DNA from 2 places in the Streptomyces sp. NPDC001530 genome. Region 1 is predicted to be linked to the other one. Evidence: riboswitches for the same ligand, from Rfam matches in the RefSeq annotation. Region 1 holds a riboswitch; the other holds the start of a gene.

Evidence for each region. Region 1 has a riboswitch for glycine ahead of gcvT (glycine cleavage system aminomethyltransferase GcvT). Riboswitches for the same ligand answer to the same signal wherever they lie in the genome.
Region 2: another riboswitch for glycine. It lies ahead of gcvP (aminomethyl-transferring glycine dehydrogenase); the one in region 1 lies ahead of gcvT (glycine cleavage system aminomethyltransferase GcvT).

The regions. Positions count from the first base shown of each region.
Region 1 covers NZ_JBIAVS010000013.1:980-16,481, forward strand. The annotation lists gene ACFY0T_RS26265 (MerR family transcriptional regulator) at 1-774, shown strand, start outside; gene ACFY0T_RS26270 (EF-hand domain-containing protein) at 823-1,035, shown strand; gene ACFY0T_RS26275 (AraC family transcriptional regulator) at 1,097-2,020, opposite strand; gene ACFY0T_RS26280 (zinc-dependent alcohol dehydrogenase family protein) at 2,122-3,117, shown strand; partial or broken gene ACFY0T_RS26285 (NADPH-dependent F420 reductase) at 3,154-3,882, shown strand; gene ACFY0T_RS26290 (MOSC domain-containing protein) at 4,021-4,563, opposite strand; gene ACFY0T_RS26295 (glycoside hydrolase family 25 protein) at 4,663-5,220, opposite strand; gene ACFY0T_RS26300 (L-serine ammonia-lyase) at 5,673-7,055, opposite strand; gene glyA (serine hydroxymethyltransferase) at 7,149-8,411, opposite strand; gene gcvH (glycine cleavage system protein GcvH) at 8,425-8,802, opposite strand; gene gcvT (glycine cleavage system aminomethyltransferase GcvT) at 8,922-10,037, opposite strand; glycine riboswitch at 10,185-10,295, opposite strand; gene ACFY0T_RS26320 (AAA family ATPase) at 10,486-11,160, shown strand; gene ACFY0T_RS26325 (enhanced serine sensitivity protein SseB) at 11,239-12,030, shown strand; gene ACFY0T_RS26330 (enhanced serine sensitivity protein SseB C-terminal domain-containing protein) at 12,229-13,026, shown strand; gene ACFY0T_RS26335 (ABC transporter permease) at 13,464-14,462, shown strand; gene ACFY0T_RS26340 (ABC transporter substrate-binding protein) at 14,501-15,502, shown strand, end outside.
Region 2 covers NZ_JBIAVS010000010.1:374,031-389,532, reverse strand. The annotation lists gene ACFY0T_RS22850 (CDP-alcohol phosphatidyltransferase family protein) at 1-107, shown strand, start outside; gene ACFY0T_RS22845 (sugar phosphate nucleotidyltransferase) at 219-2,714, shown strand; gene ACFY0T_RS22840 (DUF881 domain-containing protein) at 2,804-3,709, shown strand; gene ACFY0T_RS22835 (small basic family protein) at 3,706-4,038, shown strand; gene ACFY0T_RS22830 (DUF881 domain-containing protein) at 4,044-4,958, shown strand; gene ACFY0T_RS22825 (FHA domain-containing protein) at 5,020-5,979, shown strand; gene ACFY0T_RS22820 (MerR family transcriptional regulator) at 6,024-6,779, shown strand; gene ACFY0T_RS22815 (bifunctional nuclease family protein) at 6,866-7,339, shown strand; gene ACFY0T_RS22810 (MerR family transcriptional regulator) at 7,560-8,210, shown strand; gene ACFY0T_RS22805 (DNA polymerase IV) at 8,280-9,680, shown strand; gene ACFY0T_RS22800 (PRC-barrel domain-containing protein) at 9,817-10,188, opposite strand; glycine riboswitch at 10,303-10,398, shown strand; gene gcvP (aminomethyl-transferring glycine dehydrogenase) at 10,576-13,461, shown strand; gene ACFY0T_RS22790 (DUF5999 family protein) at 13,596-13,787, opposite strand; gene ACFY0T_RS22785 (hypothetical protein) at 14,169-14,753, opposite strand; gene ACFY0T_RS22780 (glutamate--cysteine ligase) at 15,295-15,502, shown strand, end outside.

The sequences.
Region 1 (15,502 bases):
GACGCCGCGTCCGTCGCCCGCCTGGAGCTGATCCGCACCCTGCGCGAACTGGGCCTGGGCCTGGACGACGTACGCAAGGTGCTGGCCGGCGAGACGACGGTCGCGGAGGTGGCGGCCGCGCACGTGGCGGCGCTGGACGCGCAGATCCGCTCGCTGAAGGTGACCCGGGCGGTGCTGTCGACCGTGGCGCGACGCGGGTCGACCGCAGAGGAGATGACACTCATGAACAAGCTGGCGCGGCTGTCGGCCGCGGAGCGGAAGCGGATCGCCGACGACTTCATGGAGGAGACCTTCAGGGGGCTCGACACCGCGGACCCCGACATCCGTACCAGGATGCGGTTCGGCCTCGCCGAGCTGCCCGAGGACCCCACACCCGAGCAGGTGGACGCCTGGGTGGAGTTGGCCGAAATGCTGCAGGACCCGGGCTTTCGCTCCCGCATGCGGGAGATGATCGAGTTCAACGCGGCGGACCGGGGGCCGGATGTGCCGGCCGGTACGTCCCTGTGGTTCATGAGCCGCCTGGTGCAGCTCGCGGGCCAGGCGCTGGAGCAGGGCATAGCCCCCGAGTCGCCCGAGGCCGAGGAGGTGCTCGGGGCATTGCTCGGCAACGCCGACCGGGCCGCCGTACTGGAGCGCATGGAGTCCGCGGCGCACGTCGAGGTGGCCCGCTTCCGGGAGCTGAACGCGCTGGTCCGAGGCACGGAGCCGCTCTCCGCGCACCGCGAGGAGTTCGCCTGGGTGGTCGCCGCACTCCGCGCTCGACCGGCCCGTTAATCTGACCTCCGTACACATGGCAGTAATGCACTACGAAGGGGCGGATCGGTGGCGGACATCGAGGAAGCACGCAAGCAGTTCGACCGGATCGACACGGATGGTGACGGTTTCATCACCGCTGCCGAGTTCAAGACCGCCCTCGCCCAGGAGGGCGACTGGAACGTCACCGAGTCGGTGGCCGATGCCATCATCGCCAGCCGTGACCTCAACGGCGACAAGGTCCTCTCGTTCGACGAGTTCTGGACCCACCTGAACAAGTGACCCGCGCGTCGGGGCGTCCGCCGGATCACCGGTGGGCGCCCCTTCGTCGTACGGTGCATGCCTAGGAGGCGCGCCTGCGGTACTGGCCCGGCGCCACCCCGTACTCGCGCTTGAACGCCTTGGCGAAGGCGAACTCCGAGGTGTAGCCGGTGCGTTGGGCGACCTGGCGGAGCGGGATGTCGTCGGTGCGCAGCAGCCGGCCGGCGGTCGTCATGCGCCACCAGGTGAGGTACGTGAGCGGGGGCTCGCCCACCAGCGCGGTGAACCGGCGGGCGAAGGCCGCCCGGGAGAGGCCGCCGCGGGCGCCGAGTTCCTCGACCGTCCAGGGGTGGGTCGGATCGCCGTGGATGGCGCGCAGGGCCGCCGCGACCGCCGGGTCGGCGAGGGCGGCCGACCAGCCCGTGGGATGCCCGGAGCCGTGCCGCTCGCGCTGCCACCAGGCCCGCAGGATGTAGAGCAGGAGCGTGTCGAGCAGCGAGGTGACGATCGTGTCCGAGCCCGGCTGGGGCTCCTCCAGCTCCATACCGAGGAGCTCCACCGCGGCCCGCAGCGAGCGGTGGGCACCGACCCGGGCGGGGAGGTGGACCACCTCGGGCAGCTCGGAGAGGAGCGGATGCGCGCGGGCCCGGTCCAACTGGTAGGCCCCGCACAGCAGAACGGTCGACGTATCCGTCAACGGCCCCGGCCGCGGCGGAGGTTCCGGCCACCTGCCGTCCGGCCCCAGCCGCACCTCCTCCAGCGGTACGTCGACGCCGCTGGCCAGCGCGTGACCGCGGCCGTGGGCGAGGAAGGCCACGTCACCGGGGCCGAGCGCCACCGGATTCCCCTCCGCGGGAAGCAGCCACGCCGAACCCTGCAGCACCACATGGAACCCGGCCCCGTCCGAGGACTCGAAGCGCATGCCCCAGGGGGCGTGCTTGTCGCGGCGCGAGGAGTGCGGGCGCCCGGTGCGCATCGTGGCGATGGCGTCGCTGAGTACGTCCATGCCCGAACGGTAGCGCGTGGGCGCCCCGGCGAGACGGATGGACAGGAAAGCGAGACTGGCAGGCATGGATCGTCTCGCACCGCGCTCCTAGCGTCATGGGTATGTCATCAACCACCGCACGCACCGTGTTCTTTCACGAACTCGGCGGCCCGGACGTCCTGACGATCGAGGACGTCGAGGTGCCCGCACCCGGCCCCGGCGAAGTCCTCGTCAAGGTCGAGGCGTTGGGCCTCAACCGCGCCGAGGCCCTGTTCCGCGCGGGGACCTACTACTACCAGCCCGCCCTGCCCGCCTCGCGGCTCGGCTACGAGGCGTCCGGCACCGTCGAGGCGGTCGGTGAGGGCGTCACCGACTTCGCCGTGGGCGACCCCGTGACGACCGGACCCGGCATCGAGATGAGCGCCCAGGGCGTGTACGCGGAACGCGTCGTACTGCCCGACACGGCGGTCGTGCCGCGTCCGGAGTCGGTGGACGCGGTCACCGGCGCGGCGGCGTGGCTGACGTACACGACGGCGTACGGCGCGCTTCTGGAGACCGCGGGGCTGAAGCCCGGCGACCACGTCCTGATCACCGGCGCGTCCAGCGGTGTCGGCACCGCCGCGATCCAGGTCGCCCGCCGCATCGGCGCGATTCCGCTCGCCACCACCCGGACCGAGGGGAAGAAGCGCCGGCTCCTCGACCTCGGGGCGGAGCAGGTGATCGTCTCCGACGACGAGGACGTGGCGAAGGAGACCCGGCGGCTCACCGGCGGACGCGGCGCCGAGGTGATCTTCGACGCGATCGGCGGCCCCGGCTTCCGCCCGCTGGGCGAGGCGCTCGCCGAGGGCGGCGCGATGGTCGTCTACGGCTGGCTCGACCGGCGCCCGGCCGAGCTGCCCTGGAACTGGCCCCTCACCATCCATACGTACGCCAATTTCACCCTGACCACGACGCCGGGAGGCCGCCGCCGCTCCACCGCCTTCCTGAACGCGGGCCTGCGCGACGGCGGATTCAGGCCGCCGGTCGCCGAGGTCTTCGAGGGACTCGACCGCATCGGGGACGCGCACCGTCTGATGGAGAGCAACGCGCACTTCGGCAAGATCGTGGTGAAGCCCTGATGACGGTCACCCGGATGCCGCACACACCGGAATAGCGAGTGGACCCCCGGGGTTGGTGATCCCCATCAGGAGTATCAACCCTGGAAGGGCCTGTCACTCATGAAGATCGGCATCATCGGCGCGGGCAACATCGGCGGCAACCTCACCCGGCGGCTCACCGCCCTCGGTCACGACGTCTCCGTCGCCAACTCCCGCGGTCCCCACACACTCACCGCGCTCGCCGAGGAGACCGGGGCGACACCCGTCAAGGTCGAGGACGCGGCGCGCGGCGCCGAGCTCGTCGTGATCACGATCCCGGTGAAAGCGGTCCCGAACCTGCCGGACGGGATCCTGGACGGAGCCGCCGAGGGCGTCGCCGTCATCGACACCGGCAACTACTACCCCCAGCAGCGCGACGGCAAGATCGCCGCGATCGAGGACGAGGGCCTCACCGAGAGCCGCTGGACGGCCCAGCAGATCGGCCACACCGTCATCAAGGCCTTCAACGGCACCTACGCCCAGGACATCCTGGACCGCCCCCGGCCGGCCGGCGCCCCCGACCGCATGGCCCTCCCCGTCGCCGGCGACGACGAGGCCGCCAAGCGCGTCGTCCGCGCCCTCATCGACGACCTCGGCTTCGACACCGTCGACGCCGGCGGCCTGGACGACTCCTGGCGCCAGCAGCCCGGCACCCCTGTCTACGGCCTCCAGGAAGGCCTCGACGCCGTGACGAAGGCACTGGCGGAGGCGTCCCCGGAGCGCTCGGCGGACTTCCGGAGCGCCTGAGACCGGACCCGACCGGACCGTCTGAAGCCGGACCGACGGGACTGCCTGAGGCCGGGCGGGCGGGGACCGTCTGAGGCCGGACCGACGGGACTGCCTGAGGCCGGACCGACCGGACCGCCTCAGGCAGGGGCGGACGACCTAGACGATCCGCAGGGGCTGGTGCGGCCCGTCCGGCAACTCGACCTCGACCGAGTCCCCGGGCCGCACCACGCCGCCTTCTCGTACGACACTCATGACACCGGACTTGTAGGCGACCGCGCCGTCACCGTCCCGCCCGACGACCTGCTTGAGCAGCCCCTTCTGGAAGTTGTCGATCTGCGCGCACGGATTCCGCAGCCCGGTGATCTCGACCACGGCCTCGTCCCCGAGGCGCAACAGCGCCCCGACCGGCAGCCCCAGCAGATCGATCCCCCGGGTGGTGACGTTCTCCCCGAGCTCCCCGGGAGCGACGGTGAACCCGGCCTCGCGCAGCTCGTCGAACAACTCCTCGTGCATGAGGTGCACTTGCCGCAGATTCACCTGTGACGGATCCTTCTCCATCCGGAACCGGTGCTTCACCGTGGTCCCGGCATGCACGTCCCCCTCCACCCCGAGCCCGGCGAGCAGTGTGATGCTCTCCCGGTTCGGCTTGGTGAACGCATACGTCCCGTTGCTGCTGACCGCGCTGACCGCCCCGCTCATATCCCGCTCCCCGTTCCGCTGATGGCATGATCACGCCGTGACCAGCGAAATCGTAAGGCCCTTGGTCGGGAAGCGCGCACCTTCGCGCTAGGGGAGCGGTCAGTCGACGTTGGCCCAGTCGACCAGCGCCGCCTTGCTCGCGAAGTCGGCGACATCCTTGTCGAGCGGATCGTCGGTGTACTGGTGGAAGCGCCACTTCGCCTTGATGCGGGGCTTGCCCGCGGTCACGTAGTCGGCGATCCACAGGCCGTCGCCCGCGTACGAGGTGGTGTCGACGTTCAGCCAGTAGTTGCGGTTGGTGTAGAGCACGACCCGGTGACGCGGCCGGAGTTCCTTCACCTTGCGGATGAAGCGGTCCTTCTCCGCGTTGCTGGCGTGGGTGCCCTCTCCGGTCGTCTCCCAGTCGACGGCGAGCAGGTCGCCCGCCTTCTCCGGGGCCTTGCCGACGAAGTACTCGGCCTGGGCTGTGATGTTGCCGGGCCACAGGAAGTGGTAGAAGCCCACGACGCAGTCGCCGTCGCGGGCCGTCTTCACCTGGGCGGCGAGCTTCGGGTTGACGTACGAACGGCCCTCCGTCGCCTTGATGAAGACGAAGGAGAGGCCGTCGGTGTCGTAGGAGGACGACTGGTAGGCGCTGATGTCGATGCCGCGCAGCATGGGGGGAGCCTCCGGAGGTGGGGGTACTGGAGGGGGTGATGTCACCTTTCCCCCGTCTCCCCGGTGTCACCCCTGTTCGGGCGGGTCAGCCCCGGTTGGTGACCGACCCGAGGACGGCCGTCGACTTGGCCGACGAGTCCGAGGCGATCACGCTCGCGGGTCCGCGGCGAGGAGGGGGATGGACTCCTCCAACGTGCCGGGGATCAGCTCGAAGACGACCTTCCCGGTCAACGCGTCCCGTGAGGGCCGGCGTTGGCCTTCGTGGCCGCGTCCAGCGTCGAGTACGTCGAGCCGAGCAGGTCCGACGGCTTGTAGACGATGCTGCCCAGCTTCTGCGACACCAGCGTGCACGTCCCAACTCCCCTTTGCCGCAGCCAAGTCGGCGGCGGCGGGCCGGGCAGGTCGTCCACAGGCGCAGCCCCGTGTCGGTGGCCTCGTCCGGTTCCGCGGTGTCAGCACTCGATGATGTTGACGGCCAGCCCGCCGCGCGCCGTCTCCTTGTACTTGACGCTCATGTCGGCGCCCGTGTCCTTCATGGTCTTGATGACCTTGTCGAGGGAGACCTTGTGGGAGCCGTCGCCGCGCATGGCCATCTTGGCCGCCGTGACGGCCTTGACCGCGGCCATGCCGTTGCGCTCGATGCAGGGGATCTGGACCAGGCCGCCGACCGGGTCGCAGGTCAGGCCGAGGTTGTGCTCCATGCCGATCTCGGCGGCGTTCTCGACCTGTTCGGGGCTGCCGCCCAGGACCTCGGCGAGGGCGCCGGCGGCCATCGAGCAGGCGGAGCCGACCTCGCCCTGGCAGCCGACCTCGGCGCCGGAGATGGAGGCGTTCTCCTTGAAGAGCATGCCGATCGCGCCCGCGGCCAGCAGGAAGCGGACCACGCCGTCTTCCTTTTCTCCTTCGGAGGCTGCGCCCGCCCCGAAGTTGATGTAGTAGTGCAGGACCGCCGGGATGATGCCCGCGGCGCCGTTCGTGGGGGCGGTGACCACACGGCCGCCCGCCGCGTTCTCCTCGTTGACGGCCATCGCGTAGAGAGTGATCCACTCCATCGCGTGGGCCAGCGGGTCGCCCTCGGCGCGCAGCTGGCGGGCCGAGACGGCGGCGCGGCGGCGGACCTTCAGACCGCCGGGCAGGATGCCCTCGCGGGACATGCCGCGCGACACGCACGCCTGCATCACGCGCCAGATCGCGAGGAGACCTTCGCGGATCTCCTCCTCGGTGCGCCAGGCCCGCTCGTTCTCCAGCATGAGGGCCGAGATCGACAGGCCCGTCTCGCGGGTCAGCCGCAGCAGCTCGTCGCCCGTGCGGAAGGGGTACTTCAGGACCGTGTCGTCCAGCTTGATGCGGTCCTCGCCGACCGCGTCCTCGTCGACCACGAAGCCGCCGCCGACCGAGTAGTACGTCTTCGACAGCAGCTCCGCACCCCCGGCGCCGTACGCCCACAGCGTCATGCCGTTCGCGTGGTACGGCAGCGCCTTGCGGCGGTGCAGGATCAGGTCGTCGTCGAAGGAGAAGTCGATCTCGTGGTCGCCGAGCAGACGGATGCGGCCCGCCGACTTGATCTCCTCGACCCGCTCGTCGGCCCCCTCCACGTCCACCGTCCGTGGTGAGGCGCCCTCGAGGCCGAGCAGTACGGCCTTCGGAGTGCCGTGGCCGTGGCCCGTCGCGCCCAGCGAGCCGTACAGCTCGGCGCGTATCGACACCACCGACTCCAGTACGTCGTCGTTGCGCAGCCGCCGGGCGAACATACGTGCCGCGCGCATCGGCCCCACCGTGTGGGAGCTGGACGGGCCGATGCCGATCGAGAACAGGTCGAAGACCGAGATGGCCACGGGAACTCCTCACAACGGGGTGATGCAGGGGGCGGGCGCCGCACACACAACCAGTGTGCGCGGCGCCCCGAGAAATCGTACGTTCCGTACGAACTACTTCAGGCCGGGGTACAGCGGGTGCTTGTCGGCCAGAGCGGACACGCGGGCCTTCAGGGCCTCCGCGTCGTACGACGGCTTCAGCGCTTCGGCGATGATGTCCGCGACCTCGGTGAAGTCCTCGGCCTGGAAGCCGCGGGTGGCGAGGGCGGGCGTGCCGATGCGCAGGCCGGAGGTGACCATCGGCGGGCGCGGGTCGTTCGGGATGGCGTTGCGGTTGACCGTGATGCCGACCTCGTGGAGGCGGTCCTCGGCCTGCTGGCCGTCCAGCTCGGAGTTGCGCAGGTCGACCAGGACCAGGTGCACGTCCGTGCCACCGGACAGGACGTCCACGCCGACGGCCTTGACGTCGTCCTGGACCAGGCGCTCGGCCAGGATCCGCGCGCCGTCGAGCGTGCGCTGCTGGCGCTCCTTGAAGTCGTCCGAGGCGGCGACCTTGAAGGAGACGGCCTTGGCGGCGATCACATGCTCCAGCGGACCGCCCTGCTGACCCGGGAAGACCGCGGAGTTGATCTTCTTGGCCAGCTCGGCCGTCGAGAGGATCACGCCACCGCGCGGGCCGCCCAGCGTCTTGTGGGTCGTGGTCGTGACGACGTGGGCGTGCGGCACGGGGTTCGGGTGCAGGCCCGCCGCGACGAGGCCGGCGAAGTGCGCCATGTCGACCATCAGGTACGCGCCGACCTCGTCCGCGATCCGGCGGAACTCGGCGAAGTCCAGTTGACGCGGGTACGCCGACCAGCCGGCCACGATCAGCTTCGGCTTGGACTCCTTGGCGAGGCGCTCGACCTCGGCCATGTCGACCTGACCGGTCTCGTCGTTCACGTGGTACGCGACCACGTTGTAGAGCTTGCCGGAGAAGTTGATCTTCATGCCATGGGTCAGGTGCCCGCCGTGCGCGAGGTTCAGACCCATGATCGTGTCGCCCGGCTTGAGCAGCGCGAACATCGCGGCCGCGTTGGCCTGGGCCCCGGAGTGCGGCTGCACGTTGGCGTGCTCGGCGCCGAAGAGCGCCTTGATGCGGTCGATGGCGATCTGCTCGACCACGTCGACGTGCTCGCAGCCGCCGTAGTAGCGGCGGCCCGGGTAGCCCTCGGCGTACTTGTTGGTCAGGACCGAGCCCTGGGCCTCCATGACCGCGACCGGAGCGAAGTTCTCCGAGGCGATCATCTCCAGGGTGGACTGCTGGCGGTGCAGCTCGGCGTCGACGGCGGCGGCGACGTCCGGGTCCAGTTCATGCAGGGGCGTGTTCAGAAGCGACATGTTCTACGACCTCTCAGCCGGCGGAAAAGGCGGTGTACTCGTCGGCGGAGAGCAGGTCGGCCGGCTCCTGTGCGACGCGCACCTTGAACAGCCAGCCGCCCTCGAAGGGCGCGGAGTTCACCAGCGACGGGTCGTTGACCACGTCTTCGTTGATCTCGGTGACCTCGCCGTTGACCGGGGAGTACAGGTCGCTGACCGACTTCGTCGACTCCAGCTCGCCGCAGGACTCACCCGCGGTCACCGTGGAACCGACCTCCGGAAGCTGGGCGTAGACGACATCGCCGAGCGCGTTGGCCGCGAACTCGGTGATGCCGACCGTCGAGACGCCGTCCTCGGCGACCGACAGCCACTCGTGCTCCTTGCTGTAGCGCAGCTGCTGGGGGTTGCTCATGGCCTGAATTCTCCTGTACGCGGGGGAGTGCTCGTGAATGGGGGACTGCTGAACCTGCTGGTGAGCAGGGAAGAAGCGCGTGGTGTCGCTTTTGGTTACTTCTGGACCGCGCTCAGTCTCTACTTCTGGCGCTTGTAGAAGGGCAGCGCCACGACCTCGTACGGCTCGTGGCTGCCCCGGATGTCCACGCCGACCCCGGCCGTGCCCGGCGCGGCGTGCGCGGCGTCGACGTACGCCATCGCGATCGGCTTGCCCAGCGTGGGGGAGGGGGCCCCGGAGGTGACCTCGCCGATGACCTTGCCGTCGGCGACGACGGAGTACCCGGCGCGCGGGACGCGACGGCCCTCGGCGATCAGGCCGACGAGCACCCGCGGCGGGTTCTCCTCGGCGCGGGCGGCGGCGGCTTCCAGGGCGGCACGCCCCACGAAGTCGCCCTCCTTCTCGAACTTCACGACCCGCCCGAGCCCCGCGTCGAAGGGGGTCAGCGAGGTGCTCAGCTCATGCCCGTACAGCGGCATGCCCGCCTCCAGGCGCAGCGTGTCGCGGCAGGACAGGCCGCAGGGGACGAGCCCGGCCGGGGCGCCCGCGTCGGTCAGCGCCTGCCACAGCTTCTCGGCGTCGGCCGGGGCCACGAACAGCTCGAAGCCGTCCTCGCCGGTGTAGCCGGTGCGCGCGATCAGCGCCGGGACGCCCGCGACCGTGCCGGGCAGACCCGCGTAGTACTTCAGGCCGTCCAGGTCGGCGTCGGTCAGCGACTTGAGGATGCCGGGGGACTCGGGGCCCTGCACGGCGATCAGCGCGTACGCGTCACGGTCGTCGCGCACGAGAGCGTCGAAGCCCGCGGAACGCTCGACCAGGGCGTCCAGCACTACCTGGGCGTTGGAGGCGTTGGCGACGACCATGTACTCGGCGTCGGCCAGCCGGTACACGATCAGGTCGTCGAGGATGCCGCCGTCCGCCTGGCAGATCATGGTGTAGCGGGCGCGGCCCACGCCGACGGAGGCGATGTTGCCGACCAGCGCGTAGTTCAGGAGAGCGGCCGCCTGCGGGCCGGTGACCGTGATCTCGCCCATGTGCGAGAGGTCGAAGAGTCCGGCCTTCGTACGGACGGCGAGGTGCTCGTCGCGCTCGGAGCCGTAGCGCAGGGGCATGTCCCAGCCTGCGAAGTCGGTCATCGTCGCGCCGAGCGAGCGATGCAGGGCATCGAGCGCGGTGTGACGGGGTGCGTTGCTCATCGGTGGTGCTCCCAAGGCATGACGGCGAGGTCGTTCCTCCCCATCTGTCATCGGAACCTGAGAGGTTCATCACGACCCCGCGAAACGGTGGTCCTGACTTGCACCTTGGGTGGAGCCACTGGTCAGCGGCCCGCTTTTCAGATGTGCCTCGCCCGCGCGGTAACGGGGCCTGAGAGATTCAAGGGAGGGACTTGCTCCTTCGGCGCCCCAGGACGACGTACGTCAGTACGTCACTGGGAACTCTCCCGCGCGGATTCAAGCGGCCGGTATGCAGTTGGCGCGCACATCATTGCACGCATCCGCCCGGCACGGCAGGGGCACCTTTCCCAGCGGCACACAGAGACCTGTAACCGGCCTGTGGCAGTCCACGTACCGAAACGGGAAGCACCGCGCATTACCTTCTCTTTACACTCGACGGGGATGGGACTCCAGACCCAAGGGGAGGACGATCACGGTGAACAGGACCACGGCGTACGCGACGACCTCGGGCATCGCGCTGCCCAAGCAGCCCGGTGCCCCGGCCCGGCAGGCGTGCGGCCCGCTCCCGACGGCCGTCGTCCGCGACCTCAGGGACCGCGCGGGACACAGCCCCCACGGGCTGTACTTCGGGGCCTCGGACCTCGTGGTGGTCACCGGGCTGCCGGGCAGCGGCAAGTCGACGCTGATGCGCCGGGCCGTCACTGGCGCGCGCATCGACTCCCAGGACACCCGCGACCGCTGGGACGACCGGATGGCCCGCTGGCTGCCCTACGCGGTCTACCGCCCCCTCGTCCGCCTCGCCCACTACGCGGGCCTGCGCCGCGCACTGCGCTCCGGCGCCGGAGTCGTCGTGCACGACTGCGGTACGCAGGCCTGGGTGCGCCGCTGGCTCGCCCGCGAGGCCCGGCGCCGGGGCGGCGCGCTGCACCTGCTGCTGCTCGACGTCACGCCGGGCACGGCCCTGGAGGGCCAGCGCGAGCGCGGCCGCGGCGTCTCGCGGTACGCGTTCGCGCGCCACCGCGGCGCGGTCGCCCGGCTGCTGCGCTCCGTCGAGAAGGGCGACCTGCCGGAGGGCTGCGGCTCGGCGGTCCTCATCGACCGGGACGCGGCCGACGTACTGCGCCGGATCGACTTCGGCGGCTGAGCCCACCACGACCGGTCGCAGGAGCCCACTAACCTTGCCAGCCGGAACAGTGGTTCACAGCAGGCGGTAGGCAGACAGATGGACTTCCCCGAATTCACCGAATTCCCGGCACCGGCGCACCCGCACCCGCATCCGCACGGCGGATGGCCGGGCAACGAACTGGAGGAGGTGCTCGCCGCGTCCCTCGGCGTGCCCTCGGCGGGCGCCCGCATCGTCGAGGTCCTCGGCCGCAGCTTCGTCTGGGTGCCCCTGCCGAGCGGCGGCGGTCCGCAGAGCGGCCCGCTCGACCTGCCGACGCTGGAGATCGAGGGCCAGGCGTACGTCCCCGTCTTCAGCTCCGAGGAGCAGTTCCGTCAGGTCACCGGCGGCCACATGTCGTACACCATCGCGCCCGCCGTCGAGTTCGCCCGCGGGCTGCCCCCGCAGGTCGGCATCGCCGTCAACCCGGACGGCGTGGTCGGCGTACCGCTTCCGCCGCTCGTCGTCGCCGAGCTGTGCCGGGCCGGGCGGACCCCGCTGGACGGGCCCGCGAGCGGCGGCCGGGTGCGCCTCTTCGAACCGGACTGGCAGGAAGACCCGGTGGACTTCCTCTCCGCCGCCTCGGCCGAGTTCGCCGGGATCGGCGTCGTCCTGACCGCCCGCCGCTGTCTGGCCGCCATCGAGACCGCCGACCCGGTCATGTTCATCGGCGTGGAACTCTCCCAGTGGGAGGGCGACCTGCGACTGCTTCCCATGGAGGCGCTGGGCCGGGCCCTGAACAAGGTCCCGATGCAGTGGCCGGTGAACCTGGTCCTCCTGGACGTGGCCCAGGACCCGGTGGGCGACTGGATGCGAGCCCAGGTGCGCCCCTTCTACCAGCACGGCCACTGACTGAACGCGCCTCAGGGGGGCGCCCCAAAGGGGCGCGGGGCCGTGACATTCTGCGGCTCCGCCGGGTGGGCGCGACCAGCCACGAACTACCCGCACCCGCGAGGCGACAACAGGTCCCTAGCTCTTCGGCGGTTGCTGACGGCAGCTCCACTTAAGCTGGTTTCATATCCGGGGCAACCTTTCGAAGGGGCGGTATAGGTGAGCGCCAGCGGCACCGCGGCCGGGCAGGTCGAGCACATGCTGCGCCAAGTCACGCCCGGGCGTTACGACGCCTACGAGGCGCTCCTTCGCGCGCTCGCGACCCCCTCGTCCGGCCAGGTCTGGATGCTGCTCTGGCACGGCCAGGCCGGCTCCCCGGACGCCCAGTACGGGAACATGGAGGTGGACGGCTTCGGGTACGCGCCCTGTGTCACCTCCGCCCAGGAGCTCTCGGCCAGCGGCTGGAACCGCTCGTACGAGGTGGTCGACGGCCTCGACGTCGCCCGCACCCTGTACCCCGACCACTTCGGCCTCTGGCTCAATCCGCACGCCCCGGGCGGCGGCGTCGGCATCCCCTGGCTGGACCTGCGCCGGATCGCCACGGGCCTGGAGCGACAGCCCGCGGGCCCGCTCCGGCTCTCCGAACCGGGCATCGAGATCCCGCAGTTCTACGCCCTGCTCACACAGAACGCGCACCGCACGCCCGCCGTGAGATCGCTGCGCCGCGCCTGGGTGCAGCCCGCGCTCGGGTCGCCCTATCTGGCCATCGGCCTGGACGTGTACGACACTTCGCCGCCGGCCGTCGACTCGGTGCGCGCGATGATGCAGCAGTCGATCGGCGCGGTCCCGGACGGGCTGCCCGTCTCGACCGTCGCGATGTCCGACGAGTACGACCCGGTGGCGATGTGGCTGCGGGCCAATGCCCGGCCGTTCTACGACCGCGAGGCGCACGCGGCTCCGGCGCAGGCGCCGATGGCGGGCGGCTACGGTTATCCGCCGGCCCGCGGGGGCTACTGACCCGGGGACCGCGTCCGCTCGGCGGACCCGGACGGTTTCGTCCCGTCCGCCCCTCGCGGCTGACCTGCGGGGGAGCGGACGTAAGGGATGGATGTCCGTATTGGGGATGAAGTGCACTGAAAGAGTGCCCCGTGGTCCCTTTCGACCCAACTGCCCCCCGTCCGCCTCTCGTTACCCACTGTTCGGATAACGGAATCCCCCTAAGAGCATCACGGTTGCGCATACTTTCTCCATCAGGCCTGGCACGTGATCGTGGCGGCACTGAAGACTCGCCCATCAGACATGGGGTCATCGATCCTGTGAGCGAGTGCAAGTCGAAGGATCAGCCGGGAAACCACTCCGCACCATCTGCGGTCCCTCCCGGCATGCAAGTGAACCAAGCCGCAGACAGCGGCGGGCGTAGGCCGGTCACCACCGGTCAGAGGGGTCGGGTCACTGTGACCGCACCGATCGAGACCACCGGGGCGGCAACGGAAGCACAGCCTGAGGCCGTGCTTGCCGGAGTCGACAAGGGGCAGATCGAGGGCCGTTCCCTGGGACAGATCGCCTGGACGCGCTTCAAGCGCGACAAGGTGGCGGTCGCCGGCGGTGTCATTGTCGTGCTGCTCATCCTGGTGGCCGTGCTCGCGCGGCCCATCCAGGCGATGTTCGGGCTGGACCCGAACGCGTTCCACCAGGATCTGATCGATCCCAACACCTCGCTCCCCAAGGGCGACTTCGGCGGGATGAGCGCTGATCACCCGCTGGGTGTCGACCCGAAGTTCGGTCGCGACATCGCCACCCGCATCCTGGAGGGCTCCTGGGTGTCGCTGGTGGTCGCCTTCGGCGCCACGATCCTGTCGAACGTGATCGGCGCGATCATGGGCGTCGTCGCGGGCTACTACGGCGGCCGGGTCGACTCGATCATCAGCCGCCTGATGGACACCTTCCTCGCCTTCCCCCTCCTGCTCTTCGCCATCTCCATCTCCGCCACCCTGCAGGGCGGCGCGTTCGGCCTCGAAGGGCTCCCGCTCCACCTGAGCGTGCTGATCTTCGTCATCGGCTTCTTCAACTGGCCCTACCTGGGCCGGATCGTCCGCGGCCAGACGCTCGCCCTGCGCGAGCGGGAGTTCGTGGATGCCTCCCGGGGCATGGGCGCCAAGGGCCCGTACATCCTCTTCCGGGAGCTGCTGCCCAACCTGGTCGGCCCGATCATCGTCTACTCGACACTGCTCATCCCGACCAACATCCTCTTCGAGGCGTCCCTGAGCTTCCTGGGGGTCGGCATCCAGCCCCCGCAGGCGTCCTGGGGCGGCATGCTCAGGGAGGCGGTCACCTTCTACGAGGTCGACCCGCAGTACATGATCGTGCCTGGCCTCGCCATCTTCGTGACCGTGCTGGCGTTCAACTTGCTCGGCGACGGTCTCCGCGACGCTCTCGACCCGCGCAGCCGCTGATGCCTGCAGTACACCGAGAGCCCATCAAGTTTCCGACAATGGAGGGGAACCCGCCCATCATGCGAAGGTCAGCGCTGGCCGCAGTTGCGGCCATCGGCTCCGCGAGCCTGCTTCTTGCAGGCTGCAGCAAGGCCGATGACAACAAGAACGACGACAACACCAAATCAGCTGGGGCCAACGCAGCGACCAAGGATGTCGTCAACGCCTCCACGAAGAAGGGGGGCACGGTCACTTACGAGCTGTCCGATGTCCCGGACTCCTTCGACCCCGGCAACACGTACTACGCGTACATGTACAACTTCAGCCGGCTGTACGCCCGCCCGCTGATGACGTTCCAGCCCGGCGCCGGCGAGGAGGGCAACACCCTCGTCCCGGACCTCGCCGCGAGCAAGGGCGTTCCGAGCGACGGCGGCAAGACCTGGACGTACAAGCTGCGTACGGGCCTGAAGTACCAGGACGGCTCGGCGATCACGTCGAAGGACGTCAAGTACGCCGTCGAGCGCTCGAACTTCGCGCGTGACGTGCTCTCCCTCGGCCCGAACTACTTCCAGCAGTTCATGGCCGGCGGCGACAAGTACAAGGGCCCCTACAAGGACAAGAGCGCCAAGGGCCTGTCGTCGATCGAGACGCCGGACGACACCACCGTCGTCTTCCACCTGAACCAGGCCTTCCAGGAGTTCGACTACCTGGTCGCGGCGCCGCAGACGGCTCCGGTGCCCCAGGCGAAGGACAAGGGCGTCGACTACGTCAAGAACATCGTCTCCTCGGGTTCCTACAAGTTCCAGAGCTACTCCGAGGGCAAGCAGGCCGTCCTCGTCCGCAACGAGAACTGGGACGCGAAGACCGACCCGCTGCGCAAGCAGTACCCGGACAAGATCGTCGTCAACCTGAAGGTCAACGCCGAGACGATCGACAAGGACGTCCTGGCCGGCGACGCGATCGACCTCGGTGGTACGGGTGTCCAGGCCGCGACCCAGGCCCAGGTGCTCGCCTCCGCCGACAAGAAGGCGGGCACGGACAACACCTACGGTGGCCGTCTC
Region 2 (15,502 bases), on a different contig from region 1:
TCGGATGGGCGTTCGCCGGATGGGGTACAACGCTCTACTGGTGGGCAGGAGTCCTCTACGTGGTTCAGGTCCGCCGTCTTGTCAGGGCGGACGCCATGGCCGATTGAGCTCGCCGATTGCACGGCTGCAGTGGCTCGATGGCCCGCGGACGAAAAGTGCGGGACAATCTGGACGGGTGAAGTCGGCTAGACCGTCTCTTCAAGGAGGACGCTTCCGACATGAAGGCCGTCGTGATGGCCGGAGGCGAAGGCACACGCCTTCGTCCCATGACCTCAAGCATGCCCAAGCCGCTCCTGCCCGTGGCCAACCGCCCGATCATGGAGCACGTGCTCAGGCTGCTCAAAAGGCATGGGCTCAACGAGACCGTCGTTACTGTCCAGTTCTTGGCATCGCTGGTCAAGAACTACTTCGGTGATGGCGAGGAGCTCGGCATGGAGCTCACTTATGCCAATGAGGAGAAGCCACTCGGTACCGCCGGGAGCGTCAAGAACGCCGAGGAAGCGCTGAAGGACGACACCTTCCTCGTCATCTCCGGTGATGCTCTGACTGACTTCGATCTCACCGACCTCATCAACTTCCACAAGGAAAAGGGCGCGCTCGTCACCGTCTGTCTGACGCGCGTACCGAATCCCTTGGAATTCGGCATCACCATCGTGGACGAAGAGGGCAAGGTCGAGCGCTTCCTGGAGAAGCCGACCTGGGGTCAGGTCTTCTCGGACACGGTGAACACGGGTATCTACGTCATGGAGCCCGAGGTCTTCGACTATGTCGAGGCCGATGTCTCCGTCGACTGGTCCGGTGATGTCTTCCCCCAGCTGATGAAGGAAGGCAAGCCGATCTATGGCTATATCGCCGAGGGCTACTGGGAAGACGTCGGTACGCACGAGAGCTATGTGAAGGCGCAGGCCGACGTCCTGGAGGGCAAGGTCGACGTCGAGCTCGACGGCTTCGAGATCTCTCCGGGCGTATGGGTCGCCGAGGGCGCCGAAGTGCATCCCGACGCCGTACTGCGCGGACCGCTCTACATCGGCGACTACGCCAAGGTCGAGGCGAACGCCGAAATCCGTGAGCACACGGTCGTCGGCTCCAATGTCGTCGTCAAGAGCGGCGCATTCCTGCACAGGGCCGTGGTGCACGACAACGTGTACATCGGCCAGCACAGCAATCTGCGTGGCTGTGTCATCGGGAAGAACACCGACATCATGCGGGCCGCGCGGATTGAGGACGGTGCCGTCATCGGCGACGAATGCCTCGTCGGCGAGGAATCGATCATCCAGGGCAACGTACGCGTCTACCCGTTCAAGACCATCGAGGCCGGCGCCTTCGTCAATACCTCGGTGATCTGGGAGTCGCGGGGCCAGGCGCATCTGTTCGGTGCCCGTGGCGTGACCGGCATCCTGAATGTGGAGATCACCCCGGAGCTGGCCGTACGCCTCGCCGGAGCGTACGCGACGACGCTCAAGAAGGGCTCCACCGTCACCACGGCCCGCGACCACTCCCGAGGCGCTCGCGCGCTGAAGCGGGCGGTCATCTCGGCGCTGCAGGCCAGCGCCATCGACGTACGCGACCTGGAGAACGTACCGCTGCCGGTGGCGCGGCAGCAGACCGCTCGGGGCAGTGCGGGCGGGATCATGATCCGGACGACGCCTGGAGTGCCCGACTCCGTCGACATCATGTTCTTCGACGGACAGGGCGCCGATCTGTCGCAGGGAGGGCAGCGGAAGCTGGACCGGGTGTTCGCGCGGCAGGAGTACCGGCGGGCGTTCCCGGGAGAGATCGGGGATCTGCACTTCCCGGCCAGTGTCTTCGACTCGTACACGGGATCGCTGCTGAGGAATGTCGACACCACCGGTATCGCCGAATCCGGGCTGAAGGTGGTCGTGGACGCCTCGAACGGCAGTGCGGGGCTGGTGCTGCCCAGTCTGTTGGGCAAGCTCGGTGTGGACTCGCTGACGATCAATCCCGGTCTCGACGAGTCCAGGCCGACGGAGACGGCGGACACGAGGCGGGCCGGTCTGGTGCGGCTCGGTGAGATCGTCGCGTCCGCGCGGGCGGCGTTCGGGGTGCGCTTCGACCCTGTCGGCGAGCGGCTCTCGCTCGTCGACGAGAAGGGGCGGATCGTCGAGGACGACCGGGCTCTGCTCGTCCTGCTCGATCTGGTGGCCGCGGAGCGGCGCAGTGGGCGGGTGGCGCTGCCGGTGACCACCACGCGGATCGCCGAGCAGGTGGCGGCGTACCACGGCACGCAGGTGGAGTGGACGACGACCTCTCCCGATGATCTGACGCGGGTCGGTCGCGACGAGTCGACGATCTTCGGCGGCGACGGGCGCGGCGGGTTCATCATTCCCGAGTTCAGCGGCGTGTTCGACGGTGCGGCTGCCTTCGTACGACTCATCGGTCTGGTGGCGCGGACGCAGCTCACGCTCAGCCAGATCGACGCGCGGATTCCGCGGGCGCACGTCCTCAAGCGCGATCTCGCGACTCCCTGGGCCGTCAAGGGACTTGTGATGCGCCGGGTCGTGGAAGAGGCTGGAGATCGGTTCGTGGACACGACCGACGGCGTACGGGTCGTGGAGACCGACGGGCGCTGGGTGATGGTGCTCCCGGATCCCGCCGAGGCGGTCACGCATCTGTGGGCCGAAGGCCCCGACGACGACTCCGCGGAGGCCCTGCTCGACGAGTGGGCGGCGGTCGTGGACAGCGCAGGTCGTTAGCACGCGCGCGTGCCGGACAAGTGCCCCCAAGGGGGCCTGTCCGGCTCGCCGGTGGGGCCATTCGGAGGTAGCGCCCGCGACGTGCGACGATGTGCGGCATGCCGCAGCAGCCCCCCGTTCGGAGCAGCGTTCCGCGCCCCTCGCGCCCGGACGCCTCCATGTCGCTGCTCACCAACGTCATGGACCACAGCCTCGACGACGGATACGCCGAGGCGGCCGCCCGCAGGAAGGCCGAGGACGCCGGTGGCATGCCGAAGACGGTGCGGGCGAAGCTCGGTCTCGCCGCCGGCCTCGTGCTCGCGGCCCTCGTGGTGACCGTGGGAGCGGCGAACGCGCGGATCGCGGCCCCTGTCGTCGCCAAGGAGCGCCAGGAGCTCATCGACCGTATCGAGCGTGAGACCACGGCCGCCGACAAGCTTGAGACCACTGTCGACAAATTGCGCGACGACGTGAGCGCGCGGCAGCGCGAGGCGCTCAAGAAGGACGGGGGCGGCGAGCAGGCCGACCTGGTGAGCATCCTGTCGGGCGCCACCGCGGTGCACGGCCCCGGCGTGAAACTCGTCGTGAACGACGCCAAGGAAGCCGCCACGGGCGGCGAGGGCAATCCGCGGGAGACCTCGGGGTTCTCCGACACCGGACGCGTCCGCGACCGTGACATGCAGCGCGTCGTCAACGGCCTCTGGGAGTCGGGCGCCGAGGCCATCGCGATCAACGGACAGCGGCTGACTGCCCTGTCGGCGATCAGGGCCGCGGGTGACGCGATACTGGTCGACAACAAGCCGCTGGTGCCGCCGTACACGGTGCTCGCGGTGGGGGACGGCAAACGGCTCAGCACCAGGTTCCAGAACAGTGCCGACGGGCTGTATCTGCACGCCCTGCAGGAGAACTTCGGGATCCGGACCAGCATTTCCGTCGAAGACGACGTCCGGTTGTCCGCCGCACCAAGTGTGATCGTACGTACAGCGCAGCCGAGCACAGAGAAGGGCACATCGTGATCGCCGTACTGGGCCTCGTCGTGGGAGTCGTGGCTGGATTGTTGGTCCGGCCCGAGGTTCCGGCGGTCGTCGAGCCTTATCTCCCGATCGCCGTCGTGGCGGCGCTCGACGCCGTGTTCGGAGGCCTGCGCGCGATGCTCGACGGCATCTTCGACGACAAGGTCTTCGTGGTGTCGTTCCTGTCGAACGTGGTCGTTGCCGCGCTGATCGTCTTCCTCGGCGACAAGTTGGGCGTGGGTGCCCAGCTCTCCACGGGTGTCGTGGTCGTGCTCGGCATCCGCATCTTCTCCAACGCCGCGGCGATCCGCCGGCACGTGTTCCGGGCGTGAGGCCGATGAGCAACGAGGGCGAGACCCCCCAGCCTGCCGAGTCCTCCCGGCCTGCCGACTCCTCCCGGTCCGCCGAGTCCCCCCGGCCCGCCGGGGCCCCGGAGAACCGGCTGCGCAAGGAGCTGCCCGAAGAGGTGCCCACCGTGCCTCCCGGAAGTTCGGAGCAGGAGCAGCACGCACAGGACGCAGCGCCGTCGTTGACCGGCCGTCAACGGCTGGTCAAGGGTCTGTGGCCGCCGCGTGTGACGCGAGCGCAACTCATCGTCGCCGTGCTGCTGTTCGGCCTCGGCTTCGGCCTGGCCGTCCAGGTCGCGTCCAACAGCGACAGTGGCAGCGCCCTGCGCGGCGCACGTCAGGAAGATCTCGTACGCATCCTCGATGAACTCGACAACCGTACTCAGCGTCTTGAGGACGAGAAGCAGGGTCTCGAAGATCAGCGCACCGAGCTGGAGAACAGCTCGAACCAGGCCGAGGAGGCTCGCAAACAGACGGTCGAGAAGGAGAAGCAACTCGGCATTCTGGCGGGCACCGTGGCCGCGCAGGGACCCGGCATCACCCTGACGATCAACGACACGAAGGGGACGGTCAAGGCGGACATGCTGCTTGACGCGATCCAGGAGCTGCGCGCGGCCGGCGCGGAGGCGATCCAGGTGAACGGCGTACGCGTCGTCGCCAGTACCTATCTGACGGACTCCGGCAGCGGAGTGAAGGTCGACGGGAACAAGATCACCCAGCCCTACCGTTTCAAGGTCATCGGCAAGCCGCAGGACCTGGAACCGGCGCTCAACATCCCCGGAGGCGTGGTGCAGACGCTGGAGAAGGAGCAGGCCACCGTCACGGTGGATCGCTCGACGAAGATCATTGTGGACGCCTTGCGACCGGCGAAGCGGCCTGACTACGCTCGGTCGTCCCCCCAGTGAGCCGGGGCCGCATGAGGGGCGCCCGGCGAGGGCATGAGGTTGCGGGGGGTCGGCGCACCGAATGGGTGGTGCGTGGTGGAAACTGTTTGGTGGATACGGACGTTGTGAGGATGTCCGGGTCGACCGGTGTGTTCAATCAGGGTTCGTCCTGCCCCACGGGCGGGTCTGTTTCGGTCAAGGGGAATCGCCCGTGAAGTTGTTTGCGAAGTTGTTCGGCAAGAGCGCACGAGAGGGCAGTGGTGACAACGCGACTGCCCGGCACCGTGCACCACGCCATGGAGACATGGAGGGTCAGGGCGGCGACCGCCCGCTGTTCCGGGACCAGGTCGGTGACATTTCCGGTGGTCAGGGCGCGCCGTCTGTTGACCCTGCCCAGTCCGGCCGCATAGGTTTCGGGGATCCGTCAACCTCAAGTACGGGTGGAGGGTTTGCCCCCGATCCGTACGCGTCCCATGCCCCTGGTGGGCAGCCGCGGCAGGAGGATCCATCCATGTCGGCCCTGGTGTGTACGAGGTGCGGTAACCGCAACGCGGAGAACAGCCGCTTCTGCTCCAACTGCGGTGCACCGCTGCGGGGCGGAGCGGAGCGTCCGTCCGAGACGACGTCCACGATCTCCATTTCGGGCCTCGAGGCCTATGACGCCGAGGTGACGGGCCAGACGCCCTCGCCGATGCTCTCCCCGGAGGCGCAGGCGGCCGTCGACGCACTGCCGCTCGGCTCGGCGCTCCTGGTGGTGCGCCGTGGCCCGAACTCGGGCAGCCGCTTCCTCCTGGACGGCGAGCTGACCACGGCCGGGCGTCATCCGCAGAGCGACATCTTCCTGGACGACGTGACAGTGTCGCGCCGCCATGTGGAGTTCCGTCGCGCCGCGGACGGCACGTTCACGGTGGCCGACGTCGGCAGCCTGAACGGCACGTACGTCAACCGTGAGCGGATCGACCAGGTCGCTCTGTCGAACGGTGACGAGGTGCAGATCGGCAAGTACCGGCTGGTGTTCTACGCGAGCCAGCGGGGCATCTGACGCTCCCCCCGGACCCCGTCCGGGGGGACTCCCAGGGAAGGTCCATGCTTCAAACACCGAGCGGCGGTGCCGGCAGCGGTACCGCCGCCACGGACAGTGGGCTGATGAGCATCGGCGTGGTGCTGAACGTGCTGCGCGACGAGTTCCCCGAAGTCACCATCTCCAAGATCAGGTTCCTGGAGTCGGAGGGGCTCGTCGAGCCGCAGCGGACCCCCTCGGGGTATCGCAAGTTCAGCGCGAACGACGTCGAGCGGCTCGGCCACATCCTGCGGATGCAGCGGGACCACTATCTGCCGCTGAAGGTGATCCGCGAGCATCTGGACGCACTGGAGCGCGGTGAGCCGGTGCGCCTGCCGTCCGTGGGGCGTCAGCGCGACTGCGGCGAGGGGGAGCCGCTCGGCGACCTTTTCGGGGAGCCCGAGGCGCCCACAGCGGCCCGCGTGGGTCGTGCCGAGCTGCTGGCCGCCGCCGAGATCGGCGAGCCGGAGCTCGAGGAGTGGGAGTCGTACGGGCTGATCGCGCCGCTGCCGGACGGTGCGTACGACGCCGAGGCGGTGACCGTCGCCGCGCTCGTCGTCGAGCTGGGACGGTTCGGGATCGAGCCGCGCCATCTGCGCGCGATGAAGGCCGCGGCCGACCGCGACGCGGGCCTGGTGGACCAGGTGGTGGCCCCGCTGCGCCGCCACCGCAATCCGCAGACCAGGGCGCACGCGGAGGCCCGTACGAAGGAGCTGGCGGGTCTCACGGTGAAGCTGCACGCGGCGCTGGTGCAGACCGCGCTCGGCGTGCGACTGCCCTGATCCGGGGCGCCCGCCCACGCTGTGGATCGTCCACCCGTTCTCGGCCCGACTACCCAAACGTCCCGGGCACGGCCTAGGGTTGCTGTGTGAACGAGCTCGATGTCGTAGGTGTCCGGGTCGAAATGCCCTCCAACCAACCGATCGTGCTTCTGCGTGAAGTGGGAGGCGACCGCTACCTCCCCATCTGGATCGGACCGGGGGAGGCGACGGCGATCGCCTTCGCCCAGCAGGGCATGGCCCCCGCACGACCGCTGACCCACGACCTGTTCAAGGACGTGCTGGAGGCCGTCGGCCAGGAGCTCACCGAAGTGCGCATCACGGACCTTCGTGAGGGCGTCTTCTACGCGGAGCTGGTGTTCGCCAGCGGGGTCGAGGTGAGTGCGCGTCCGTCCGACGCCATAGCGCTGGCCCTGCGTACCGGGACGCCGATCTACGGCAGCGACGGAGTGCTCGACGACGCCGGCATCGCGATCCCGGACGAGCAGGAGGACGAGGTGGAGAAGTTCCGCGAGTTCCTCGACCAGATCTCGCCCGAGGACTTCGGCACCAACAGCCAGTGACGCACAGGAGCGTCGGAGCACGCTCAGGGCGGCAATTGCCCGCGGCCAGTGTGGTGTGCCGCGGTCCGCGCCGAGAGCATTCGGCTAGCCTTTCCCCGCGGTGGGGCACGGGAAACCACTCTTAGGGTGATTATCACTCGGCGTGCCGAGTGTGGCGATCGTTGACGCACCCCTGGTGACTGCCTACCGTCGAGAGGGCAGGTCAAGGACGGAGGTCGGCGTGAGAAGCAGCGGCGACGGTACGGCTGGGGGTGCCCCCGGACGCGGTCTGGGGGAGAGCGGCCCGTACCCGCTTCACGGCAGCGCGGCCGATCACATTCCGCGGCGGCCGACGGCAGTGCCGGGCGAGCGAGTGCCTGGCGAGGGAGGGGCGGTTTCCGAGGAGATCGGCTACCGCGGTCCCACGGCGTGCGCGGCCGCGGGCATCACGTACCGGCAGCTCGACTACTGGGCGAGAACCGGTCTGGTCGAGCCGAGTGTGCGGCCCGCCTACGGGTCGGGGACGCAGCGCCTCTACAGCTTCCGGGACGTGGTCGTCCTGAAGATCGTCAAGCGGTTCCTCGACACCGGGGTCTCGCTGCAGAACATCCGCACCACTGTCCAGCACCTCAGGGAGCGTGGCTTCCGGGACCTGGAGCGGATGACGCTGATGAGTGACGGCGCGACGGTCTACGAGTGCACGTCCCCCGACGACGTCCACGCGCTGCTCCAGGGTGGCCAGGGGGTCTTCGGGATCGCCGTGGGCGTGGTGTGGCGGGACGTCGAGAGCGCCCTCTCGCAGCTGCACGGAGAGCGCGTGGACACCGGCGAGACGCTCGTCGGACACAACCCCACGGACGAGCTGGCGCGGCGGCGCAACCGCGCGGTCTGAAGCGCGAGGTCTGACGTGATGCCCCGGGGTGCCGGGGCATTGTCAGTGGCGTAGGGCAGCATCGGAGATGTGAGAACCGCGCCCACGATCCTGCATCTCGACATGGATGCCTTCTTCGCCTCGGCGGAGCAGGCAGCCAAGCCGAGCCTGCGCGGGAAGGCCGTCGTCGTGGGCGGGCTCGGACCCCGCGGAGTCGTCGCCACCGCCTCGTACGAGGCACGCGTCTTCGGAGTGCACTCGGCGATGCCCATGGCCCAGGCGCGCCGGCTCGCGCCGAACGCCGCGTATCTCGTGCCGCGCTTCGGGCTCTACCGGGAGGTCAGCGACCAGGTGATGGGGCTGCTGCGGGCCCTGTCGCCGCTGGTGGAGCCGTTGAGCCTGGACGAGGCCTTCGTGGACCTGGAGGCGGGTGGGACGGCCTGGGACGAGTCTTCGGCGCGGCTGGCAGGGGTGAAGCTGCGCGCGGAGATCCGGGCCGTCACGGGCCTTACGGGGTCGGTGGGGCTCGCCGCCTCCAAGATGCTCGCGAAGATCGCCTCGGAGCAGGCCAAGCCCGACGGCCTCGTGCTGATAGAGCCGGGGACCGAGCGCGCTCTGCTGGGGCCGCTGTCGGTGCGGACGCTGCCGGGTGTGGGGCCCGCGACCGGGGACCATCTGCGGCGGGCCGGGATCACCACGGTCGAGGAGCTCGCCGAGGCGGGCGAGGACGAGCTCGTACGGCTGCTGGGGAAGGCCCACGGGCACGCGCTGTACGCGATGGCGCTCGCGCACGACGAGCGGCCCGTGGTGGCCGAGCGGGAGACCAAGTCGGTGTCGGTCGAGGACACGTACGACGTGGACATCCATGACCGGGTGCGGGTCGGTATGGAGGTGCAGCGGCTCGCCGACCGATGCGTGCGGCGGCTGCGCGGGGCCGGGCTGTCGGGGCGGACCATCGTCCTGAAGGTGCGCAGATACGACTTCTCGACGCTGACCCGGTCCGAGACGCTGCGCGGGCCCACGGACGACCCCACGGTCGTACGAGAGGCCGCCGCGCGACTCCTGGAGGCTGTGGACACGACCGGTGGCGTACGACTGCTGGGGGTCGGTGTGTCCGGGCTCGCCGACTACACGCAGGAGGACCTGTTCGCACAGGCGCAGGCACAGGCCGCGGCGGAGCAGCCGGCGGCTCAGGAGCACTCCGCGGACGAGACGTCGGAGGAGTCCGCCGAGGAGCATGTGCCGCCCGCCGAGCGGCGCTGGCCTGCGGGGCACGACGTGCGGCACTCCGAGTACGGGCACGGGTGGGTGCAGGGCAGCGGCCTCGGACGGGTCACCGTGCGGTTCGAGACGCCCTACTCCGAGCCCGGGCGCGTACGGACGTTCCGGATCGATGATCCCGAGCTGGAGCCGGCGGATCCGCTGCCGTTGGTGCCGCGAAGACCCGGGGATGTGCCAGGCGTGTCCGCCGGCGCGTCCGGGAGGGCATAAGCCATTTCGCCGTGACCGCTGAGGCCGGTTCGGCACTGCAAGCCGTCTGTGGCTGGTCGCGCCCACGCGGCGAAGGCGCATGATGGCAGAGCCCCGCGCCCCTGAAGGGACGCGGGGCGGAGCCCAAGGTGTTGCGTCAAGCCTCGTCCGTTCCTGCCAAGTGGCCGAAGTCGCGGTCCGGTGGTGGGGGAGGGGGTCCCACGTCGAGGCCGTAGTGGTGGTAGAGCTGGAGTTCCTGTTCCGGGGAGAGGTGGCGTCCGACGCCGAAGTCGGGGGCGTCCTTGATCAGGGCCCGGTCGAAGGGGATACGCAGGGTGCCCTCGACGAGTTCGCTGGGCTCCAGGGGCACGAAGGCGTCCCTGCTGAACAGGCCAGTGCGTATGGCCGCCCACTCCGGGACCCCGGTCGCGTCGTCGAGGTAGACCTCGTCGATCGTGCCGATCTTGATGCCATTGCGGTCGAACGCCTTGCGGCCGATCAGGTTGCGCGGATCGATGTCGGTCTGCACGGTCCCTCCACTTGGTCGCAACTCATCCGTAAGCACTACAAAAGAGCACATTCAGGAAGGCGGCCACTCGAAGACTCGGGTCTAGTCCTCGCTGGTAGGCTGGCAGGCGGCTGCTGACCCCGTGCGGGAGAGTCCTCCAGACTTCATCGGAGGCGCCGAAGGAGCAAATCCTCCCCGGAATCTCTCAGGCTCACGTACCGCACGGACGAGGTCACTCTGGAAAGCAGGGCGGGTGTCGACGGCTTCCGCTCTCACCGACGGTGAAAACCGGGTCGTCCCTGGACGGGCCGGTGAAACTCTCAGGTTGAGATGACAGAGGGGGAGGCCGTCGGGGTACCCGTGCCGGGGTGCCCCTCGAAGGTCGCGTCAGACCAGGAGGCCTCCGCAATGACCGCCCATCGCATTCCGCTCTCCGAGCTCGAACAGGGAATCCCCTTCGAGCAGCGCCACATCGGGCCCGACTCCGAGGCACGGGCCAAGATGCTCGCGCAGGTCGGTTACGGCTCGCTCGACGAGCTGACGGCCGCCGCGGTGCCGGACGTGATCAAGAACGCCGAGGCGCTGAAGCTGCCGGGCGCGCGCACCGAGGCCGAGGTACTGGCCGAGCTGCGTTCCCTCGCGGACCGCAACCAGGTGCTCGACTCGATGATCGGCCTCGGTTACTACGGCACCTTCACGCCGCCGGTGATCCTGCGCAATGTCATGGAGAACCCGGCCTGGTACACCGCGTACACGCCGTACCAGCCGGAGATCTCGCAGGGCCGCCTCGAGGCGCTGCTGAACTTCCAGACCGTGGTCGCCGAGCTGACCGGGCTGCCGACCTCTGGCGCTTCGCTGCTCGACGAGGGCACCGCCGCCGCCGAGGCCATGGCGCTGTCCCGGCGCATGGGCAAGAACAAGAAGGGCCTCTTCCTGGTCGACGCGGACGCGCTGCCGCAGACCATCGCCGTCATCGAGACCCGCGCCGAGCCGACCGGTGTCGAGGTCGTCGTCGGCGATCTGAGCGAGGGCATCCCGGCCGACATCGCCGCGCGCGAGATCAACGGCGTACTGATCCAGTACCCGGGCGCCTCCGGTGCCGTACGGGACATCAAGCCGCTCATCGAGCAGGCGCACGAGCTGGGCGCGGTCGTCACCGTCGCCGCCGATCTGCTCGCCCTGACCCTGCTCACCTCGCCGGGTGCGCTGGACGCGGACATCGCGGTCGGTACGACGCAGCGCTTCGGTGTGCCGATGGGCTTCGGCGGGCCGCACGCCGGATACATGGCGGTGCGCGAGAAGTTCGCGCGCAGCCTGCCCGGTCGCCTCGTCGGCGTGTCCGTCGACGCGGACGGGCACAAGGCGTACCGCCTCGCCCTGCAGACGCGTGAGCAGCACATCCGCCGCGAGAAGGCGACCAGCAACATCTGTACGGCTCAGGTGCTGCTCGCCGTGATGGCCGGCATGTACGCCGTGTACCACGGTCCCGAGGGCCTGAAGACCATCGCGCGGCGTACGCATCGCTACGCCACGATCCTCGCCGCGGGTCTGACGGCGGGCGGGGTCGAGGTCGTGCACGGCGCGTACTTCGACACGCTGACCGTGCGGGTCCCGGGCCGGGCCGCCGAGGCCGTGGCGGCCGCGCGCGAGGGCGGGGTCAATCTGCACCTCCTCGACGCCGACCACGTGTCGATCTCCTGCGACGAGACCACCACGCGCAAGCAGCTGGGCGCCGTGTGGACCGCTTTCGGTGTCGAGGGCGACGTCGAGGCGCTGGACACGTCGGCTGAGGACACGCTGCCTGCCGCGCTGCTGCGCAGCGACGACTACCTCACGCACCCGGTCTTCCACCAGCACCGCTCCGAGACCGCGATGCTGCGCTACCTGCGCAAGCTGGCCGACCGCGACTACGCGCTCGACCGCGGCATGATCCCGCTGGGCTCCTGCACGATGAAGCTCAACGCGACCACGGAGATGGAGCCGGTCACCTGGCCCGAGTTCGGTCAGCTGCACCCCTTCGCGCCCGCCGAGCAGGCTGAGGGCTACCTCACGCTCATCCGTGAGCTGGAGGAGCGGCTCGCCGAGGTCACCGGGTACGACAACGTGTCGCTGCAGCCCAACGCCGGTTCGCAGGGCGAGCTGGCCGGTCTGCTCGCCGTACGCGGCTACCACCGCGCCAATGGCGACGAGCAGCGCACCGTCTGCCTCATCCCGTCCTCCGCGCACGGCACGAACGCCGCGAGCGCCGTGATGGCCGGCATGAAGGTCGTGGTCGTGAAGACCGCGGACGACGGCGAGATCGACGTCGAGGACCTGCGGGCCAAGATCGAGCAGTACCGCGACGAGCTGGCGGTGCTGATGATCACGTACCCCTCGACGCACGGGGTGTTCGAGGAGCACGTCGCCGACATCTGCGCGCAGGTGCACGAGGCGGGCGGCCAGGTCTATGTCGACGGCGCTAACCTGAACGCGCTGGTGGGCCTCGCCAAGCCGGGCCACTTCGGCGGTGACGTCTCGCACCTCAACCTGCACAAGACGTTCTGCATCCCGCACGGCGGCGGCGGTCCGGGCGTCGGCCCGGTCGGCGTGCGCGCGCACCTGGCGCCGTACCTGCCGAACCACCCGCTGCAGCCTGCCGCCGGTCCCGAGACCGGAGTCGGCCCCATCTCGGCCGCTCCGTGGGGCTCCGCGGGCATCCTGCCGATCTCGTGGGCGTACGTCCGGCTCATGGGCGGCGAGGGCCTCAAGCGCGCCACGCAGGTGGCGGTGCTGTCGGCGAACTACATCGCCAAGCGTCTGGAGCCGCACTACCCGGTGCTCTACACCGGTCCGGGCGGGCTCGTCGCGCACGAGTGCATCATCGACCTGCGCCCGCTGACCAAGGCGACGGGTGTCACCGTCGACGACATCGCCAAGCGTCTGATCGACTACGGCTTCCACGCGCCGACGATGTCGTTCCCGGTGGCCGGCACGCTGATGATCGAGCCGACCGAGTCCGAGGACCTGGGCGAGCTCGACCGGTTCTGCGACGCGATGATCACGATCCGCACGGAGATCGAGAAGGTCGGCTCGGGCGAGTGGGCGGCGGACGACAACCCGCTGCGGAACGCGCCGCACACCGCGGCCGCGCTCGGCGGGGACTGGGAGCACGCGTACACCCGTGAGGAGGCCGTCTTCCCGGCCGGCGTCTCGACCGCGGACAAGTACTGGCCGCCGGTGCGCCGCATCGACCAGGCGTACGGCGACCGGAACCTGGTCTGCTCCTGCCCGCCGCTGGACGCCTACGAGGACTGATCAGCGCTCGGGACGTGAACGCCTACGGGGAGTAATCACCCTCGGACACGCGTCGGGGCCGGTTCGGAGAGTACGTCTCCGGGCCGGCCCCTCGTATGTCTGGGCGGCTTTTCAGGGCCGCCCTGTTGTGTGGCTCAGGCGGCCGTCATCAACGGGCGGTGCGGGTCGATGATCTTGCCGTCCGGCAGGAGCTCACCGGTGTCCTCGAAGAGCAGAACGCCGTTGCACAGCAGGCTCCATCCCTGCTCCGGGTGGTGCGCCACGAGACGGGCGGACTCCCGGTCGGCTGATTCGGCTGACGGACACGGTGGCTGGTGCTGGCACATGGATGGGATCTTTCGCTGGGTTGAGAGGTGAGTGATGGCTGTGGTTTCTGTCCCGCGGCTCGATGTGTTCATGGCCGCCCCCCGTTTGGTGTGTGGTCTGGAACCCAGTGTTGCCCTACGGGCGTCATTCCGCAGGGATTTAGCGGCACCGCTTCTCACAGGTTGATGACGCATCACTCGTGCGGACGGTTCAGTCCAACTGCACTGTCCCTTCGGGTGGTTCGAGGTGGCCGAATGGGGCTAGTCCGGTGGGGCTGAGGTGCGCGTTTCCCTCGTACGAGCGCGCTACGGCCCTGATGAGCGGTCTGCTGTCGCGGGCTCAGACAGCGACGTGCCCCGCGGCCGAATGGGTGGCGGCGGGGCACAGAGGCTGGGCGTGCGCTACGCGGGTGAGCTGAGCAGCGGGGCGGGCGTGACCCGGTGGGTGAGGACCGGCAGCAGTTCGGCGACGCGGTGCGGGCGGTGGGCGGCGATGCCGGGCGGGGCGGGCGCCAACGGGACCAGGAGGTCGGTGGCGGCCGGGTGGCCGGCGGCGCCGTCCGCGGCGCAGTCGCCGTGCAGCCAGAGCGTGAGCATGTAGAGCTCGGGCACGGACAGCAGGCGGGCCTGGTACGACTGCTGCATGCTCTCCGCCTGGCGCATCGCGCGTTCGGTGGCGGTGATGTACGGGCCCTCGAAGAAGCGTGAGAAGGCCCAGCCGTCGGGGGTGAGCATGGTGTCGGCCGCGGCCACCGCGCGGTCGGCGCAGCGGATCAGAAAACGCCACCCGGCGAGCCGGGTGGCGGAGGCGCCCGCGGGAGTGATCCGTTCCAGGACGTGTACGGGCAACGGGAGTTCGGGTGTGACGGGTCCCTGGGCCATACGCAGGGACGGAGTGCGGGCCTCGCGGACAGCGGTGGGGGAACCGAGTGCCGTGAGGACGGTGCGCAGGGCGGGCGCGGGAGCCGGGGGTACGTGCAGCGGCATGGTGGGTCGCCTCTCATTCGACAGGCACGGTGGCGCGAGGGCGGGGGCGGACGACGCTGTCAGCTCTCGGGGTCAGAGGGGCGAGGGGTCAGGATCTGCCGACAGGGTGTGGCCTGCCGTACGTCACCTTGACGACAGGACCAAGACCGCGAGCGCCAACTCTCTGCCTCGTTTGCGGAGTTTATACGACACGTGTTCAGATGATGTTTCGTCTAGCCGTCGTGAATATGAAGAGCAAGGCGGTATTCGGTCGACGAAACGCGAGGTTCATCCCGGTTCTGTGCGGATGCGACGCGATGACCTCGGAATGCTTCGCCGGAGCGGTCGGCCGATTCTCGTCGGCGTTTTTCACGAGATCATGTCGGACGGTAACTTGCGTATTGCACCATGCCCGGTGAATGTGCCCGGGGCCCGAATCCAGCGTAGCGGTCGGCGGGTTCGTGCGGGGCGTTATCGATCGCGTTGCCTGGGCATCATCCCCCGTGACCCGGGACGCCAGGGGCCGGAGCATGGGCCTGCCCATCCGAGGAGGGACACTTCGATGGGGGAGAAGGTCGTGGCAGGGCCGTTCGACCTGTCCGATCGCCAGCGCTACCGCGGCAAGCTCCGGCAGTGTCTGACGGGACTCGAGCGGCTGCTGGAGGAGAAGCGGTTCGATCGTCCGAAGAATCTCATGGGGCTGGAGATCGAGTTGAATCTCGCAGGACCCGACGGCATGCCCCGGATGATGAATGCGCAAGTGCTCGAAA